DNA from 3 places in the Vibrio sp. SCP2 genome. Region 2 is predicted to be linked to each of the others. Evidence: predicted binding sites of a transcription regulator. Region 2 holds the regulator's gene; each other region holds the start of a gene.

Region 1 (3,163 bases), on a different contig from region 2:
CCTTCTCTTTGTGTATCTTCTTCACGATTCCAGTTGTACTCAGGGATCAACTCGTAAAACAGCCAAGTGCGCCATACATTCTGTCGATAAGTCACGGAGACGTGAGTATTGGTAATGTAATGAAAGGGTCGGTTAGTTCCTGTGGTACTTAATTGATAGCTAAGAGCCTGATGGTCGGAAATATGCTGATAGAGCATAAACCCTGTACCAACTTCCCAACCTTTGATATCGCTTTCCCACTGAGCGTAGTTGCTCCAGCGAAGCAAAAAATCGCGGTTGATTGAATAATCTAAGTCAATATCGGTAGATTCACCCGTTACGCTTTTTTTCTGATACAACTTCTGAGTAACGCGCAATAACCATTCATCATTGATAGGGTATGTATAGCGAAAACGTCCTTCGATACCCGGTCTTGCATTGACCTTAACGTTGAAACTATAGCGTTCTTTACTTAGCCAATCGTATCTAAGACCAAAGGTATTTTCGGCATCTTCGCTCGATTGCGGGAACAAGTCGAATAAATCATCTTCTTCATCCGATTCGAAAACCACCTTAAGTCGTTTGGTTACCTTAGGTAAGTGAAAGCGCGCTTTGAATCGAGTCTTAAACTTGTAGCCTTCACCCTCTACATAAGAGAAATCATTTCTCCAACGAACGGTACTGCCAGCACGTGCGTCTTGGTCTACTCGCTCATCAACGAAAAAACTATCAAACCAAATCGCAGGTTCACAAAGCTTAGTATTCACATAGTTAAAAGCGGAGTCGAGGATCTCTGCACTATCTGGCTGACTATGGCAATCGGAGTAATCAACTTCGCCATCGGCGTACGTTGCAGCAGACAAGAAGGTCGAGAATAGAACTAAATAACGCAATTCATTAATACATTGTGAGGCTTAGAGTTTGAGTATGTCTAAAACACATTCAAATGGTCAATGTTTTAACGAATCCAAGTGAAAATTTTATAACGCCAACCGTAAAATGGTTGGCGATTTGGTTAAGAACCTTGTGCTATCTGCGAGTATTGGCGTAGCAGATCGGTCAGTGTGGTTACCCATTCAAGAGCATTCTGTGGTGCCTGCTTGACTATGATTTCTACGTGGTTGCAGTGTGTCTCAAGTGGGATGGCTCGTTCAAGATGAAAAGAAACCGAGTAGAAATGCCACAATAACAGACGCTGCATACGTTGGATGTTTTGCTCTTTGCTTTCCGAAGCTTCAAAAAGAGCAGGGAGCTCACTAAGCGCGATTGCACTCATGCGCAACATCGCATCAAACTGGGCTTCTTGAAGCTTGTCTTCGTCTTCTGCCTCATCTAAATCAAAAGTGAAAATCTCAGTCATAGATTCTTCAGGCACCAAACGGTGAACCATTCTCAAGCTAAGTTCTTCTAACTCTTCTCGTGGCATTTGAGATAAGCAGTGATAAGTGTAATCGCGTTGCATGCTAGTAGTCTGGCAAAAGTAAATGGGGAGGTATTCTAACGTTTTCAACAATAATTACTACTCGAAAACCCTATACAAAAAAGCCCCGCCAGATCAGCGGGGCAATATTCGTTGTGTTTGCTAGTAGCCATTGACGTTGTTAGAGAATTTATTGTCGTTACCAAAAAGTACGTTAAGAATTCTTACTTAAAATTAGATGCTTTACCTAGAAGCGCAAACTTTATGATTAGATTTGTAATGTATATTGACTTATTTTGTGATCTTGGTTCAATGTTTTATAGCAATAGCGTTCATATGAGCCAGCTAACAAAATAACTCCTAAAAACGAATCATTCGCTGATCACTCATTAGTTTGATTACTGAGTGAACGGTTGAACGTTTGCGTAAAAATATGTGATGAATATCTCACATTGGGCGCTATACTTTCCGCCCGGTTGAGAGTAACAGCTCTACCAATACAAGCCGTCACAAGGAATGGTGAATGACCCCACGGACCGGACCAGCTACCTATTCAATGCTTGTAGAGGTAATCTTTAATGAATGTTTTGTTTGGCTTAATCGGTGTCATCGCATTGTTGCTATGTGCGGTTTTACTGTCTGAAAGTCGTAAATCAATTAACTGGAAAACAGTGTCACGCGCGCTGTTACTTCAAGTCGGTTTCGCCGCTTTAGTTCTTTACTTCCCATGGGGGCAAGCCGCTCTGACGAGTCTAAGTAGTGGTGTTTCTAGCTTACTTGGCTTTGCTGACGAAGGTATTGGCTTCCTATTCGGTGACCTTGCCAACACTGGTTTTATCTTCGCGGTTCGCGTTCTTCCTATCATCATCTTCTTCAGCGCTCTTATCTCTGCGCTTTATTACCTAGGCATAATGCAGAAAGTCATCGAGTTTATCGGTGGTGGTATCCAAAAGTTCCTAGGGACAAGTAAAGCTGAATCTCTTGTAGCGACGGGTAACATATTCCTTTCTCAAGGCGAGTCTCCACTTCTTGTTCGTCCATTCCTTTCTAGAATGACTCGTTCTGAACTATTTGCGGTAATGGCAGGTGGTATGGCGTCAGTCGCCGGTAGTGTACTTGGTGGATACGCAGGTTTAGGCGTAGAGCTGAAATACCTAATTGCTGCAAGCTTTATGGCCGCTCCAGGTAGTTTGATGATGGCAAAGATCATCGTTCCTGAACGTGAAACACCTATCGACCAATCCGACATTGAGATGGATAAAGCACAAGAGAGCAACGTGATAGATGCGCTTGCAAGCGGTGCGATGAACGGTATGAAGGTGGCTGTCGCTGTCGGTACTATGCTGATCGCGTTTGTTAGTGTGATAGCGATGGTTAACACAGGCCTTGAGAGCTTAGGCGAAGTCGCTGGTTTTACTGGTGTGACTCTTCAAGCGCTATTCGGTTACCTGTTTTCTCCGCTTGCTTGGTTAATTGGCGTTCCTTCAAACGAAGTGTTGATGGCGGGATCGTACATTGGCCAAAAGATTGTAATGAACGAATTTGTTGCCTTTATTGACTTCGTTGAACATAAAGCGATGCTGTCTGAACATACTCAGGTCATTGTCACTTTCGCACTATGTGGCTTCGCTAATATTGGTTCGATCGCCATTCAGCTCGGTTCTATTGGCGTGATTGCCCCAGAGCGCCGTGCTGAGGTTGCTAATCTAGGTATTAAAGCTGTACTGGCCGGTACTTTAGCTAACCTGATGAGCGCATGTTTAG
Region 2 (3,163 bases):
AAAACACCCGATTATTGCGGTCACTGGTTCCTCTGGAGCTGGTACCACAACGACTTCTGAAGCTTTCCGTAAGATGTTCAATATGATGAACGTCAAACCCGCATGGGTTGAAGGCGATAGCTTCCACCGCTTTACGCGCCCTGAGATGGACGTTGAAATCCGTAAGGCACGTGAGCAAGGCCGCCATATCAGTTACTTTGGCCCTCAGGCGAACGACTTCAATGGACTTGAAGAGTTTTTCCGCAAGTACGGTCAAGAAGGCGTCGGTCAAATCCGCCGTTACCTGCATACGTTCGATGAAGCCGTTCCATACAACCAAATGCCAGGCACCTTTACACCTTGGCAAGATCTGCCAGAAAACTCCGACGTCCTATTTTATGAAGGTCTACATGGCGGTGTTGTCGATGGCGAGGTTAACGTATCACAGCATGTTGATTTTCTGATTGGCATGGTGCCTATCGTGAACCTTGAATGGATTCAGAAATTCGTTCGTGATACCCGCGATCGTGGTCACTCGCGTGAAGCGGTGATGGACTCTATCGTCCGCTCAATGGATGACTATCTGAACTACATTACTCCCCAATTTTCTCGTACTCATATTAACTTTCAACGTGTCCCTACCGTCGACACATCTAACCCGCTTAACGCCAAAGGCATTCCGAGTTTAGATGAGAGTTTTGTTGTTATTCGATTGCGAGGCATTAAAAACGTAGATTACCCATATCTACTGGCAATGATTGATGGGGCATTTATGTCGCGTCACAACACGATTGTTGTCCCTGGCGGTAAGATGAGTTTTGCCATGGAGCTAATCGTTAAACCGATACTTCAACAGCTCATCGAAACGGGCAAAATTGGTTAATACCCACAGCTAGAACACGATTACTTTTCATACCGTGATCATGTGCACAGTTTTGCGTACTAAAACCCCAGTTGTACCCGATTAAAATCAAGAAATCGTTTTCGAAAAAGGATACTATTTCTTACCGAAACACAAGTTGGCTTGCAGCATTTGTAAAGTGCTCTTATCCTAGTAGGTCTTGATTAAGGCTTAGCTAAAATATGGAAAGCGGCAAGCGTACCCTGCAGAGGAAGTGAGATATTATGGTTCTAGGTAAACCTCAAACCGACCCAACATTAGAGTGGTTTCTTTCACATTGTCATATTCATAAGTACCCTTCAAAAAGCACGCTAATTCACGCGGGCGAGAAAGCTGAAACTTTGTACTACATCGTAAAAGGTTCAGTAGCGGTTCTTATTAAAGACGAAGAAGGTAAGGAAATGATCCTTTCTTACCTAAACCAAGGTGACTTTATCGGTGAACTTGGTCTATTCGAAGAAGACCAAGAGCGTACAGCATGGGTTCGTGCTAAATCTCCTTGTGAAGTTGCGGAAATCTCATTTAAGAAATTCCGTCAGCTTATCCAAGTGAACCCAGACATCCTAATGCGCTTATCTGCGCAAATGGCAAGCCGCCTACAAGTGACTAGCCAAAAAGTAGGTGACCTAGCATTCCTAGACGTAACTGGCCGTATTGCTCAAACGCTACTAAACCTAGCGAAGCAACCAGATGCGATGACTCACCCAGATGGCATGCAGATTAAGATCACTCGTCAAGAAATCGGTCAAATCGTTGGCTGTTCTCGTGAGACAGTAGGTCGTATCTTGAAGATGCTAGAAGAGCAGAACCTAATTTCTGCACACGGTAAAACTATCGTGGTTTACGGTACTCGTTAATTTCGATTAACCGTTAAAATTTTAAAAGCCACCAATGGAAACATTGGTGGCTTTTTGTTTATATCGGATGCGAGAATCGAGAACGCTACGGAGCGGACTTCGTCCTTCGAGATAGAACACCTTTCCACATCCGAGATCAAACTCTCTCGAAGCGCAGCGTTCCCGCATCTCTAGGGCGCAGCCCGTTCTCAGCTCTTCCTACCCGTTAGTACTCTCGAAGATCTTATCAGCAGAGGCTGCAACAAACCCTGGATAAAGTTCACCGTTGCTCATTGGGTAGCGCTTAGCAAACTCGTAGAAACCACCCGGGATAATCTCTGTACCTTCCGTGAAGGTTACCGCTACTTTATCCGCCATCGTTGAAGATTGCTCTAGCAGCACATCAGGAGACCCCTTCACTTCGCCACCAAACTCATTGATGGTAAAGCCGGACTCGCGTAGGTGGTCATTGACGCCTTTCACTTCTTCAAATGCATTGAGCTGATTGACGCTAACAGTAAAGTGGTTAGCGCCGTAACCATGTGCTGCCAGCCAAGAAGCGTACTCACTTTCTTTCGCTAACGTCTGGAAGTCAGCAAAGCTAATGTCCCACAAACGACCGCCATACAAGAACTCATGACCTTTTAGCTTACTGGTGTCCAATTGCTCGACAAGCTTAGCGACAATAGCTTGTAGCTCAGCAGAACACTCTTCAACCTTCAGTTCACTAATAAACACTTTAGGCTGTTTTGGGTCTGGGTGCTCATAATGTTTAGCAACAAGCTTCTTGCTTTCAAACACATAATCACCGCATGGCTTGTAGCCTACGTCTAAGAATGGTTGTGCAAGGGTCGCAATGCCCAGAGGTTCTACATTGAAAGTGCGCAGAGCAATGTGGTCATTGATCAGCGCTTCGTCTTCTTGCAGAAGTTGGTGGACTTGTTCAGCAGAGGGACATAAGCGTTGAATATAGTCATTCCATAACTGTTGGAATAAAACATCTGGCGTCATAACGCCTCCTTGTAGGGGTGGTTTACGTAAATGGAGTATGAGTAGTTATTTGTTTAATTATAAAAAAGGCCATCTAACCAAATGTGTCCAGAAAGTTTGATCAGATAGCCTTCAGCCTGTGACGTTTCAAATGCCTCCCGGCTCAGGGAGGCAAGAAGGGAATACCCTAAAATTTATCGTTTTTTATAGCTCAACACCTGGGCTTAACGTGGCAGGAAGAAGTGTTTCTCCTCCTTCCATCGAAGCCATAGGGTAAGCACAGTAATCTGCTGCGTAGTAAGCACTTGGGCGTAAGTTACCTGACGCACCCGGGCCACCAAATGGCGCATCACCACTTGCACCAGTTAACTGGCGATTGCGGTTTACGATGCCAGCACGAATATGGTCAACAAAGTATTCCCACTCACCATCGTCAGTAGAAACTAAGCCTGCGGAT
Region 3 (3,163 bases), on a different contig from region 2:
CACGATGTTGGCAAAATTAAGGTTGATGATAAAGTTCTGCACAAACCTGCTCGGTTAACACCCGAAGAGTTCGAGCATATGAAGCTTCATCAGGTTTACGCGAAAGAGATCATCACTACGGTTACAGGTTTGAGTGATGTTAGCCGCGACGTTTGTTTGATGCATCATGAAAAACTCGATGGGAACGGCTATCCAGCGGGGCTTAAAGGTGATGAAATCCCTTTACACGGTCGTATGAGCTGCATCGTTGATATCTATGACGCGTTGACTGCCGATCGCTGTTACAAGCAAGGCATGAGCCCAGCAGAAGCGTTTAAAATACTCTTGAGCTTAACACCGAATCATTTAGACAAAGAGTTGGTGTACAAATTCATCAACTGTATTGGCGTTTTCCCTGTTGGGGCTTTGGTCGAGTTGAGTGACGGACGTGTAGGTATTGTTTGGACTTCGAATTCCCACGAGCCGCTAAAGCCAGAAATCAAATGTTTCTATTCGCGTAAGTATCACCGTTTTGTCGATGTAAGTTTTGTCGATATGAAAACAACCAAACTAACGATTAAAAAGGCGATAGCCCCTAGTCAGTTAGAAGTCGACCCCAAACCGTTTTTCGATGTTTAATCCCGAATTGATACAAAAAAAGGCGCTAATTTAGCGCCTTTCTCAGTTTAAAGTTCCAAGTAAGTGATTGGAATATCAGGGTTTAGTGCTTCTAGCGTTGCTTGTGTGTTTGCTAGATGGCTGATAGTACCGTCTTCTACTTCTACCAAGGCCGCAGAATCAATACTTTCGAGCTCCTTACGGTCTAACAGTAACTGGATCAACGCAACCTGAAGTGGCGGTAGGCTTGGGTTAAATGCAGCGTTTTCTGCATATGCGCCTTGATATACTTTGCCATCTTTGGTCTTAATCGCGACACCACTTAAGTTATGTGTGTAAGGGGCATGGCTACGATTTAAGGCAGCGACAGCCAGTTGTAGTAGCTCATCTTGCTCTTGTGTCTGTTTTCCATGGTCAACAGAGGTCATCAATGCTGATTCGATGCCAAGATCTGAAGGGCCAAACGATTCTGGTAAGTAGTAATGAAGTGGCTGACCTTCACGTTTCGGCAGTTGGATCTTTAGCTCGTTAGCGGTTGAAAGCTCATTCATAAACTGACGACAGTGACCACAAGGGCTGTAGTTGATCGTGATGTCAGCAACGCCTTGTTCACCCTTCATCCACGCATGGCTGATGGCTGATTGCTCTGCGTGAACGGTTTGCCCTAGTTGAACGCCGTCAAACTCGACATTCGCGCCGAAGTAGAGTTTGCCAGATAGGCCGCGAACAATTGCACCCACATAAAACTTAGAAAGCGGAGCATAGGAATAAGCGGCTGCAAATGGAAGTAGCAATACTCGTAGTTCTGCGTCATCAAGACCTGAAATAGCGAGGAGTTGCTCAAATTGCTCTGAAGAAATCGTCGCGTCAAAATCGTCAGCAAGAAGAATAGGAGATAAGAAATCTGCTACGTTTTGTGGCACTTCAGATAGCGCCTGTTCAATGCGGCTTCTCATAGTGAGTCCTTTAATAAACATCGTTGATATCTTTGAGTTTAGAGCCAGATACTGGTGTGTAAACTCCGATATTGGTATTACATTTTATGTAAAGATGAGAATTATTCGGCGATCATGATCACAAAATATATTGTAACGATATTGCCTGTTGCATTATTTGAGTGATGTCACACATGATAACGATTACAGACGAGAAATTAGTGATGTGCGTCGAGCCGCTAGTTGCAGCTCGACATCAATTACTTACGCTGACAACCAGACTGCCAAGGTAAAGAAAGAAGGTGCTAGGATTGAGGTGATAACACCGCACACCACAAGTGCTAGAGAGCTAAAGGCCGCATCTTGACCATCTTTCTCAGCGCAGGTCGCTGTCCCCAGCGCGTGGGAAACCGTCCCCATCGTGAGCCCTTTGGCAATAGGGTGAGTGATGTTCAGTAAGTTATAAATCGGATAAGCCATAATCGCACCGAACAGGCCAACAATTAAAACTAATATCGCGGCGATGGCGGGCTCACCACCAAGGTGACTAGAAACCTCCATCGCAATCGGTGTGGTTACTGATTTACCCAACAAGCTTGCGATTAGAGAAATATCTGCCTTTAAGTAAACGGCAATCATACTAGCGGTAAACATCGACATGATACTGCCCACACCACACGCTAGCATGATGATACGCCAATTGGCTCGGATCTGTGGTAATTGCTCATATAGAGGATAGGCCAGCGCGACTACTGCCGGTTGCAGTAGATAATTAATCCACTGATTGTCGGCATAGTAAGTTTCAAATGGCACTTTTAGGTAAGTCAGCAGTGGAATGAGAACGGCTAGGCTCACCAATAAAGGGTTCATAAAAGGGCTTTTTACTTTTTGGCATAGCCAACGTGCGGCAAAGAAAACAACAATAGTGACAAGTAACCACATTATTTTTGTCCTCCTTTAAGCATGCGATCGAGCATTAAACCCAAAACGACCAGTACGATGAGAGTACCACCTACAGCACTTGCTAAAATCGGTAAGGCGTTAGCGATTAACATATCGAAATGCTCCATCAAGCCAACACTGATAGGAACGAATAGCAGCACCATGTAACGAATAAAGAGAGAGGCACCGGGTTTAACCCAGTCTGAAGGCACAAGTCCGCTCGCAAGCAAACCAAACAAAATCAGCATACCGATGATGCTGCCAGGAATAGAGATACCTAATAAGTGTTGAATATTAATGCCCGCGACAAGGCACAAAAATATCAGCCCCATAGATACGACGTATTGAAGCAAAGTTTTCGCCATAGTGTAGAGTCGTCCAACTGCAGAACCTCCAGAGTGCTGAAGGCTCGAATTATTCAAATGCCTAACTTAGAGTTTTGATTAGTATTTAGAGAGTTAGGCCAGGTTGTAGGGTGCAGGACTTGGTTACTATTTTTAATTTTGACTATTAGGATACTCGCTTTTGTACGTATTGGTAGATAGATTTTAAAATAGCGATTTTCTTTTCGTCACTTTCATGTTCGTGAACTAAGTTTTCCAAATTTAGCATGTAGTCTTCAATACGACTTTCGAAGTAGTCGCGACAGTGCATTGCCCATCGCTGTTGTTCTGACTCATCGAGCGTCC

Evidence for each region. Region 2 encodes CRP, which controls carbon source genes, mostly activating them, when cyclic AMP is high. Its sites were predicted from a motif close to TGTGANNNNNNTCACA; they were not measured.
Region 1: AC5O63_RS00820 (NupC/NupG family nucleoside CNT transporter) is a predicted target of CRP. The motif match lies at 1,834-1,849, and genes of this name have one in related genera.
Region 3: cdd (cytidine deaminase) is a predicted target of CRP. The motif match lies at 1,710-1,725, and genes of this name have one in related genera.

The regions. Positions count from the first base shown of each region.
Region 1 is NZ_JCAFVV010000001.1:161,106-164,268, forward strand. It holds gene AC5O63_RS00810 (hypothetical protein) at 1-872, opposite strand, end outside; gene AC5O63_RS00815 (exoribonuclease R) at 995-1,441, opposite strand; gene AC5O63_RS00820 (NupC/NupG family nucleoside CNT transporter) at 1,978-3,163, shown strand, end outside.
Region 2 is NZ_JCAFVV010000006.1:164,043-167,205, reverse strand. It holds gene AC5O63_RS16800 (phosphoribulokinase) at 1-862, shown strand, start outside; gene crp (cAMP-activated global transcriptional regulator CRP) at 1,105-1,737, shown strand; gene AC5O63_RS16790 (DUF1338 domain-containing protein) at 1,936-2,727, opposite strand; gene astD (succinylglutamate-semialdehyde dehydrogenase) at 2,911-3,163, opposite strand, start outside.
Region 3 is NZ_JCAFVV010000003.1:94,635-97,797, reverse strand. It holds gene AC5O63_RS11515 (cyclic di-GMP phosphodiesterase) at 1-618, shown strand, start outside; gene cdd (cytidine deaminase) at 666-1,553, opposite strand; gene AC5O63_RS11505 (CidB/LrgB family autolysis modulator) at 1,797-2,474, opposite strand; gene AC5O63_RS11500 (CidA/LrgA family protein) at 2,474-2,839, opposite strand; gene sbcB (exodeoxyribonuclease I) at 2,985-3,163, opposite strand, start outside.